Regions from separate parts of the Paenibacillus sp. NPDC058174 genome, predicted to be linked through region 3. Evidence: riboswitches for the same ligand, from Rfam matches in the RefSeq annotation. Region 3 holds a riboswitch; each other region holds the start of a gene.

Region 1 (3,277 bases), on a different contig from region 3:
TCACTACTGTCATCCGAAGCCAATAGGTGCTTGCGGACAAGCCGAATGCGGCGCGTCCGTCTGCCGGAAGAAACTGCTCGGCTATGCGGGGAGAAACAACCTGTTCATACTCCAGCATGCCTTCCCGGTCGGGCAATACTTGCATGGAATTGTTGCCTTTATAGTGTCCATTGCCGTCCGTAAGCCGGATTAAGGAAGCGTCGCCGGAGAACGGTTTCCATTGCGGAATAAATACCAGCCACAGTGCCGTCAGCGCAATGAGAAATAATAATATGGTGGCTGCAAACACCCGGTTGTGTTCTGCCAATGTTTTTCTCATGGTGAGGCCTCCTGAGCATTCGATGTTTTCTACTATTATCCTAGCATATTCTATTTTAATCGACAGCAATCTGTCATAAAATGTTGATAGGATCACTGTGATATTGTAGAGATACCGTCTTTAGGAGGTTAACCATATGAGGCCAAAAATCATCTTCGTCATTGAGGATGATCCAGATGTTCAGAGTATCGTGACATCTTTTCTTCAGCATGAGGGTTACACGGTTCGAAATGCGTTATCCGCTGCAGAGGCGTTCCATTTGTTTGCTGCGGAGGAACCGGATTTAACCATACTCGACATTCAATTGCCGGACATGGATGGCGTCACCTTTTGCCGTCATATCCGCACGCATTACCGGAGGCCGATTCTATTCGTGACCGGCAACCGGGAGCAGGAGTATAAAGTGAATGCGCTCCTTTCAGGAGGAGATGATTTTATTCAGAAGCCGTTTGATCCGCTCGACCTGCTGCTGCGGGTGAAGGGGAATTTGCGGTGGAGCGATCTTCTGCCCCCGGCAGCCTCTATTCCAGAACCGGATAGGGACGTGCTGGAATATCCGGGACTTCGCATCGATCTCAGACGTATGACCGTCACAGTTCGTGAAGAGCTGGTTACACTTCTTCCGAAGGATATCAAGCTGCTTACGACGCTGGCCAGCCATCCCAATCAGGTGCTCCATACTGAGCAGCTCTACAGGCTTGCGTGGCGGGACGAGAGCAATTTCTCTAAAGATACGGTCAAGGTGCACATATCGAAGCTGCGCAAAAAAATCGAAGAGAACCCTTCCTCCCCCAAGTTTATTTTGACAGTCGGCAGTCTCGGCTATAAGTTCAATCCTTACGGGGCCCTTGAGCCGGTATAAGTACCACACCATCTAGCGGCTTTGACTTATTGGCCTGCAATCGCTTACAATAAAGCTACGCTTAGTTTTCGGCCGCACCCGGCCGAGAAGCGGGGGAACCAGTCAATTGGGGCGAATCATTTGCGAATGTAGGGTACCATCTTACCCGAGCCCGTCAGCTAACCTCGTCAGCAGTGGATGGGTCTGCTTCAAATTGAATGTGATCAACCAGAGACCCTATTTTTTAAGGGTCTCTTTTTGTCTTTTTTTGGACCCTGCTGGCGGCACACTGGCTTCTTGACACAAAAGGCTCCCTTTATTCTCACCCTATGGGACGAAGGAGAGAGATACAGTGCAGAAGGTACGGTACATTACGGATGTTGCAAAAATGGACAATTTGTCCGAGCACGAAAAAGCCGTTTTAAAGCCGATTACGGACAAATTCGTTTTTCGCGTCAACGATTATTACCTCCAGTTAATCAATTGGGATGATCCTCATGATCCGATCCGCAAGCTCGTTATCCCCAATGAAGGGGAGCTGTCTGAGTATGGACGCTGGGATGCTTCGGACGAGGATACAAATTATGTCGTTCCGGGATGCCAGCACAAATACAGGACGACGGCGCTTCTGATCGTCTCTGAGGTTTGCGGCTCCTATTGCCGCTACTGCTTCCGCAAGCGGTTGTTCCGCAATGACGTCAAGGAAGCGATGTCGGATGTAGCTCCGGGGCTTGCTTATATTGCGCAAACTCCTGAGATCAGCAATGTGCTTCTCACTGGCGGGGACAGCCTCATTCTGGCAACCTCCAAGCTGCGTACAATTATTGAAGGACTCCGAAGCATCGATCATGTCAAAATCATCCGGCTCGGCTCCAAAATTCCGGTATTCAATCCGATGCGGATTTATCAGGACGAGGAGCTGCTGGAGCTGATTCGCACCCATTCGACGGAGGAGAAGCGGATTTATGTCATGGCGCATATTAACCATCCCCGTGAAATTACGCCAGAAGCTAGAAGAGGGTTCAAGGCGCTGCATGACGCAGGGGCGATTGTCGTGAACCAAACTCCGGTGCTTAAGGGCATTAACGATGATCCGGCCGTATTGGGCGAGCTGCTTGACCAGCTGTCGTGGGCAGGCGTTACGCCTTACTACTTTTTCGTCAACAGGCCGGTGGCCGGCAATCGCGAATTTGTGCTTCCGCTAGAGCGGGTGTATCAAATTGTAGAGGAAGCGAAGGCAAGAACTTCCGGTTTGGGCAAAAGAGTGCGCTTGTCCATGAGCCACACCTCCGGCAAAATTGAAATTCTGGCCATTGATAACGGCAAAGCCTATCTTAAGTATCATCAGTCAAGAGACGATAATTACGGGCAGTTCATGGCGCTCGATTGTCCGCCCGATGCCGAATGGTTCGACGACCTTCCCGGCAGCGAGCAATACTGGACGAAGCCGGTCAAGAAGAACGATGCGATCATTTCCGTTAATGAAATGGAGCGCAGTCCTAGTTGTGCGGCAGCTGATTAATAGAGCCGGACAATAAAATAGTAGCCTTTTGGGGAGCAGCAAAGTCATTTTAGGACTTTTGCTGCTTCTTTTGTTTTCCAATTATTGATAAAGTGGTAAACTGAAAGGTGAATTGTAGCAAATTGGAAGAGAAACTGGAGAGATTAGAGATGGATCGAAAAATAGTAGTCAAACTGACGAATCTAATTGGATATACGGCCAGCATATCGACGATTTTATTATGGATTATTTTTGTATGGGTGAATCCTTATGGTCCAGGGCTGGAAAAAACGAGTGCATTTATTACCTTTATGATGCTTGTGCTTCCTGCCGTTATTTTTGGCACGGGTCTCATGCTGGAGAAAAGCATGATTTTGCTGGCAGCATATATTTGGAGTTTTCCGTATAGCATGTATATGGTAGTTACGCCGGGCGTGTTTATGCTGTTTGGCATGACCAGCTTCATCTATTTCATCTGTTTTATGATGTATCGGCTTCGCGGCGTCAAATATTAAGAGGGAGTTGCATCTAAGGTGTTGAAATCCAGACACACAGCAGCAGTTATATTGATACTGGCCGCTATTATTTTATTGTTTAGTATTTTCTCTTTAGTGAA
Region 2 (3,277 bases), on a different contig from region 3:
AGGTGGACGGCGGCAGCATTTCTGTCGACGGGCATGATATTCGCGAAGTGACGATGGAATCGCTGCGCAAGCAGATCGGCATCGTACAGCAGGATGTGTTCCTGTTCCATGGCACGATCCGTGAAAATATCGCCTACGGCAAGCTGGACGCTTCCGAGGCGGAGATCAGGGAAGCGGCACGCCGGGCACGGCTGGAGGAATTCATTGCTGCGCAGCCGAACGGGCTGGATACGGTCGTCGGCGAGCGGGGCGTGAAGCTGTCCGGCGGCCAGAAGCAGCGGATGGCGATTGCCCGGATGTTCTTGAAGAATCCGCCGATTCTTATATTGGACGAAGCGACCTCGGCGCTGGACACCGAGACGGAAGCGGCGATTCAGCAGTCGCTGGCGGAGCTCTCCGTTGGCAGAACGACGCTCGTTATCGCCCACCGCTTGGCAACGATCAAGAATGCCGACCGCATTGTCGTCGTAACGGAAGAAGGTATTTCCGAGCAAGGGCGGCATGACGAGTTGGTGGCTACCGGCGGCGTATACAGCCGTCTTCATCAGGCACAGTTTGGTACAGCGTAACGGATACAAATGCCAAAAAGCCTGTTCCTATCGCTTCCGTCTCAGGGGCGGCTAGGAGCAGGTTTTTTATTAAGCCTTCTCGTGAGATGCAATGCCGCTCGTTTGACGATTTCTCGGCATTCGGTATAAAATTTGAAGCAGTAACGAAGCTTTAGAAAGAGATTGGGAGGAGAGATCATATGAGCAATACGGTTAAACAGCTGTCCCCTTTGGTTGAAGCTTTAGGATTAAAGCCGCATGTAGAGGGCGGCTGGTACAAGGAGCTATGGAAAGCATCTTTTGAAATTCCGCATCAGGTGCTCGGCGAGCCCTATTCGGGACCTCGTTTTGCAGCTTCTTCGATTTACTTCCTGCTGCATCCTGATGAATTCTCCGATTGGCATAAAGTGCATTCGGACGAGCTGTGGCTGTGGCATTCCGGCGGCCCAATGAAGCTTACGCTTGGGGGCACAGAGGATGCGCCGCATACCCGCCAGGAAATTATGCTGGGCGGCGATGTTCTGAATGGCCAGCAGCCGCAAGCGCTGGTACCGGCAGGAGAATGGCAAATGTCGCATCCGCTGGGGGACGAGCCTGTATTCGTATCCTGCGTTGTAGCTCCGGGCTTCCATTATGATGATTTCAAGCTGATCGAGCGCTAAAATTATAGGCTTTGGCTGGAATTTGCCGGATCGTTTGACAAATGGTTTGGGCATCTTTTAAAATTAGATTACGCTTAATTTCCGGCATTGCCGGAAAGCGGGGGAACCAAATGCAAGTGGGGCGAATAGGTATTGATGCCATGCATCAGCCTTAGGGTACCATCTACCCGAGTCCGTCAGCTAACCTCGTCAGCAGTGGATGGGTCATCTCATGTATGAATACGAATGTTTATGACCCTTGCAAACCTTAGGATTGTAAGGGTCTTTTTGTGTTTTTATCGACCCCCGCTGGTGAAGCGTGCACCACAAATTCTTTTTTAAGGAGGAGTTTGTATGCCGCAGCCCCAATATTCGGTTACTTTGAACAATGGCAATCCGGTCTTGCTGGAGGGAGATTCGCAGCTCGCAGAGCTGGTTGAAGCCATCGGCAGGGGGGAGTTTCCGGACAGCACCCGCATTCAAGTGACCACGCAATTCCATCGTCCTAGCGATCTGACACCTGAGGCACGCGTCAGCCTGGAAGTACTTCATCAGGCCGGCGTCATTCTAGTCAATCACACCCCCATTCTGAAAGGCATCAATGACGACCCGTTTCAATTGGCGCATATGCTGAATCAACTGGCCTGGATCGGCGTAACGCCGGCTCTGGTGTTTATTCAGCGTCCCGAAAGCGGCGACAGAGAGGCTTCCGTTCGTTTGAAACGCGCCTTTCAAGTCGTGGAGGGAGCGAAGGCGCTCATCTCCGCCGGCGGAAGCCCGCTAAAGCTCGTTATGTATCACAGCTCCGGCAAGATCGAGATTGTGTCGATCGACAATGGCAAGGCTTATTTAAAGTATCATCATTCGAAGTACGGCCGCGAGGGACATTTCATGATGCTGGATTGTCCGGATGACGCCATATGGTTCGATGAATTGCCGGGCAGCGAGCCCTATGGCAGGGTAGGGGATGGAGCCGCTTTCATGTAAAACGTTGATTTACAGCGGGATTTGGCTGCGTTATGATGGTCTTTAGCTGGGAAGCGGGGTACGCTTTCCAAATTCATAACGAAAGTCGAAGGGATTTTACAGCATGCGCGAGTCCTTATGGACGAAAAACTTCATTTTATTGTGTTGCTCGAATTTATTTCTTTTTATGGCGATCGAAATGCTGCTGCCTACATTGCCGATTTTTGCGGCAGACCAAGGCAGCACAGAGTCGCAAATCGGCTTGATACTAGGCTTCTTTACGTTTGCCGCCGTTCTATCCCGTCCATTGACAGGGGCGGGGATGAAGCGGCTGGGCAAAAAGGGGCTGCTGCTCGTTGGCGTCATTATTTGCTTGATCGGAATGGCGAGCTATTATGTCGCGGGTACGTTGTCCGTCCTGCTTCTGCTCCGTGTCGTGCACGGCATTGGCTTTGGACTGGCGACGACGATGTTCGGAACCGTCGTATCCGATGTGATCCCGGCTTCGCGCCGGGGTGAAGGAATGGGCTTTTTTGCGACAGGTAATGCAATTTCCTTCTCATTAGGTCCGTTTCTTGGCATCTGGCTGCTCGACCATTACAGCTACGGCGGATTGTTTGGCTTCGGAGTCGTTATTCTGCTGCTGTCGCTGTTCTTCACCTTATTCGTCCGGCTATCTCCTGAAGGACAGGCGCAGATCAAGGCTAACGCCAAGGAGCGGGAAGCTGAAGCGGCGATCAGAGAGACCGCTGCTGGCTCCGAAAAATCATGGGTTCATGATGTCGTGGAGAGGAAGGCGCTGTTCCCGTCCTTGCTCGGCATGATGGTAGGCTTCGCTTTTGGCGGCCTGCTGAGCTTTATTACGCTGTTCGGCATCGAAAAGGGACTGGCCAATATCGGCTATTTCTTCCTCGTCGTTGCAATCAGCGAGGTACTCATCCGGTTCGTCAGCGGCCCGTTGTTTGACCGGAAAGGCCGGTTCTGGGTGTTATTCCCTTCAGCCGTATTGTGCGTAATTGGCTGTGTACTGCTGTACAAGACGGAGACGACCGCGATGCTGCTGCTGGCTGCTGTGTTCTATGGCCTAGGCTTCGGAGCTTTGTTCCCGGCCTTGCAGGCATG
Region 3 (3,277 bases):
ATAAGGAACTGTCGTTACGATAACGTCCCGCCTGAACAGCAAGTGAGCCCGCAGCAAAAAGCTGGATTGGTTGTGCAAAATGTTATGCCATGCCTTCTTCGGAATGAACTGCGGAATAATGACTGTGACCTGATAGTTCGCTTCTCCCGCTTTGCGCTGTACCGTATCGATAAATTTAGTCAGCGGCTCGATCAGGCTCCGATAAGGGGAATGCAGTGTAACCAGCCTCACATCGGGCTGCCACTTGCTCCATTTCTCCTCAAAGATCGCTTCCTCCTCCCGCTCAAACGGAATGTGGACGGCAATAATTTGATGCGCAGACAATGATTTTGCATAATTTAAAGAATTTTCGACGACATGAGTAATTCCCGCTACGGGCACGATGATGACATTGCCTTCAATTGGAATAGCCGGCTCGCAGGTCGTTATCCGCAGCTGATCGGCAACAGCCTCATAATGCTTTCTAATCCGGTAAAAGAACCAGAGAATAAGCGGCAGGAACACCAGAATCGGCCAGACTTGACCGAACTTCGTCAGAAAAAACATCAGGCTGACGAGTAAGCTGATTAACGCTCCCGTCGTATTGATAATGAACTTCGGCACCCAGCCGGCTGGTTTTTCCCGCAGCCACTTCACCATCATGCCCGTTTGCGACAGGGTGAATGGAATAAACACGCCTACTGCATAGAGCGGAATCAACTGATCGGTACGTCCCTCGAATGCCAGAATAAGCAGAATCGAGAGCAGTCCCAGACTAATGATGCCGTTGGAATAGCCCAACCGGTCTCCTCTAATCGTGAACATTCGCGGAATAAATTTATCCTTCGCCAAGTTCACAGCCAGCAGCGGAAACGCTGAATAGCCGGTGTTGGCCGCCAGGATCAGAATTAAAGCTGTCGTTCCCTGGATGAAGTAATACATAAAGTGGCGCCCGAATACCTGCTCGGCAATATCCGATACGACGGTTACTTCCACCCTCGGGCTAATGCCGTAATAATAGGCCAGAAAAACAATGCCCGAGAGCAGAATAGCCAGCAGCGAGCCCATGGCGATTAGCGTTTTGGCCGCATTATTCGGTGACGGCTGTTTGAAGTTCGGAATCGCATTCGATATTGCTTCAACACCGGTCAAAGCCGAGCTGCCGGAGGCGAATGCTTTTAAGATAAGGAATAATCCAATACCGGCAACCGGCGTTCCAATTGCAGTATGCAGCTCCGGTGACACTTGACCCGTCAATATTTTAAAGAGGCCAACGCCAATCAAGATCAGCAATGCTAATACGAACAAATATACGGGATAAGCTAATATGGATGCGGATTCCGTTACGCCCCTCAGATTAAGCGTCGTAATGAACAGGACGAACAGAATAGCAATGGGCACGTTGTAAGGATGCAGGCTTGGAAAAGCCGATGTAACCGCATCTGTACCCGCCGATACGCTGACGGCCACGGTCAATATATAGTCGACAAGCAGCGAGCCGCCGGCAACAAGACCGGAGAACATCCCGAGATTGTTCTTGGATACGACGTAAGCGCCTCCGCCATGCGAATATGCGAAAATAATTTGCCGGTAAGACAAAATAAGAGCGAGCAGCAGCACCAGCACGCCGATGGCAATCGGAATCGAATACCAGAAGGCTGCAGCGCCTACTGTCATGAGTACGATCAGGATTTGCTCCGGCCCGTAAGCGACAGATGACAGCGCGTCTGAAGATAAAATAGCGAGCGCTTTTGTTTTGTTCAGCTTTTGCTCGCCCAATTGTGTTGATTTTAACGGTCTTCCAATTAGAAATCGTTTAAGGGAAGATAGCACTTCTTTCACCGCCGCATAGTTTAGTTTTTTTATAATTCCCTTTACCTGAATGAACAATCCAGAGCGCGCCATCCCCCAATCGACGTATCCCTTTTTTTGCATACAAAAAACACAGGCAGGAAGCCTGTGTTTTTCACACCGGTTCACAACCCTCTCTCATTCAACGCTGACGAAGTTAGCTGACGGATTCGGACGGCGAGAGTCGCCCTACCCCATGCTGGTAAGCATAAGGATTCACCCCGTATGGCACAGCTTCAAATGAAGCCGCATCATGATTGGTTCCCCCGTTTTCCTGAACGGAAATTTAGCGATTAGAATTGAACCCTATTCGATTGATTACGGACTAATATTACGCCTGCAGCCAACTAATGTAAAACCTGCTTTAATTCGTTTTTCGTTCAATTCGGATTAGAAAGCATACGGAAAAGCGCTTACATACTAATGCCGCGCTCCAAAGCTCCAATTATTGCGATTTCTCGCAGTCTATGAACAACGCCGCCGGGTTCGGGAGTATTCCATCCATCCCGAACCCGGCGGCGCAATCCGCTAGCGGTTATTTTGTCCGTACCGTTTCCTTCTCATTAAGCGTTTTCAAATAGTTTGCGATCACACGGGACAACTGATCCGGCGCCTCCACCAGACTCATATGCGCGACGCCTTCAAACGTATTTTCCGAAATATGCGGGTAATCGTACGTCGACTTGTAGGCGCCCGATTCCGTCAGGGAAAATGTCGCAATCGGTGAAATAACATCATCCTTTGCACCCGCGACCAGCAATATCGGAAAGTTCGCTTTCGCCAGCACTTTGCTTCGATCCGGACGCTGCATCATCCCTTCAAGCGTATGAATCGCCCCCTCGGGCTTCATCCGCTTGCCTGCCCTAATGAATTCATCCACATCCTCTTGCTTTTCTTCGCGCTTTGATTCCAAAAACAGCTTCGGAATGAGCTCGCTGATATAGGCAGCGATTCCGCCTTCGCGAATTGTATCAATATCTTCCAGACGCTTCTGCTTCATCGTCTCCGAATCCGGAAGTGCTGTCGAGTGAATGAGACCAAGTCCTGCAAGCCGGTGGGGATACTGGTCTGCAAAGGCAAGCGTAATATACCCGCCCAGAGAATGGCCAAACAGTGATGCTTTGTGTATGCCGAGCTTGTCCATCAGGCATAAAACATCGTCTGCCATCAGTTCCATTGTATAAGCACCTTCAGGGGCGGTTGTCTCGCCGTGGCCGCGAAGCTGCGGCATAATAATGCGATAGTTATCACTTAACAAAGGACAAACTTTATGCCAGTAACGAGAAGAACCGCAGAAGCCGTGCAGTAAAATAACCGTTTTTTTGTTGCCGCTGCCGCACTCTTCATAGACCATATCGATGCCATTAACATGAACCGTATGTTTTTCCATCGATGAACACCATCCTTCTCTAATTTGGTTATGCGATTGTACATTCTCTTAAACGAT

Evidence for each region. A riboswitch is a leader RNA that binds a small molecule or an ion and turns the genes downstream of it on or off. The one in region 3 is predicted to bind cyclic di-AMP.
Region 1: another riboswitch for cyclic di-AMP. It lies ahead of ACFVVF_RS12605 (KamA family radical SAM protein); the one in region 3 lies ahead of ACFVVF_RS06800 (APC family permease).
Region 2: another riboswitch for cyclic di-AMP. It lies ahead of ACFVVF_RS20485 (hypothetical protein); the one in region 3 lies ahead of ACFVVF_RS06800 (APC family permease).

Annotation. Positions count from the first base shown of each region.
Region 1 is NZ_JBHVUY010000002.1:223,326-226,602, forward strand. It holds gene ACFVVF_RS12595 (sensor histidine kinase) at 1-319, opposite strand, end outside; gene ACFVVF_RS12600 (response regulator transcription factor) at 456-1,181, shown strand; cyclic di-AMP (ydaO/yuaA leader) riboswitch at 1,230-1,369, shown strand; gene ACFVVF_RS12605 (KamA family radical SAM protein) at 1,513-2,682, shown strand; gene ACFVVF_RS12610 (hypothetical protein) at 2,832-3,176, shown strand; gene ACFVVF_RS12615 (hypothetical protein) at 3,195-3,277, shown strand, end outside.
Region 2 is NZ_JBHVUY010000004.1:278,345-281,621, forward strand. It holds gene ACFVVF_RS20475 (ABC transporter ATP-binding protein) at 1-569, shown strand, start outside; gene ACFVVF_RS20480 (cupin domain-containing protein) at 749-1,210, shown strand; cyclic di-AMP (ydaO/yuaA leader) riboswitch at 1,272-1,420, shown strand; gene ACFVVF_RS20485 (hypothetical protein) at 1,544-2,176, shown strand; gene ACFVVF_RS20490 (MFS transporter) at 2,280-3,277, shown strand, end outside.
Region 3 is NZ_JBHVUY010000001.1:1,492,607-1,495,883, forward strand. It holds gene ACFVVF_RS06800 (APC family permease) at 1-1,812, opposite strand, end outside; cyclic di-AMP (ydaO/yuaA leader) riboswitch at 1,961-2,132, opposite strand; gene ACFVVF_RS06805 (alpha/beta fold hydrolase) at 2,366-3,220, opposite strand.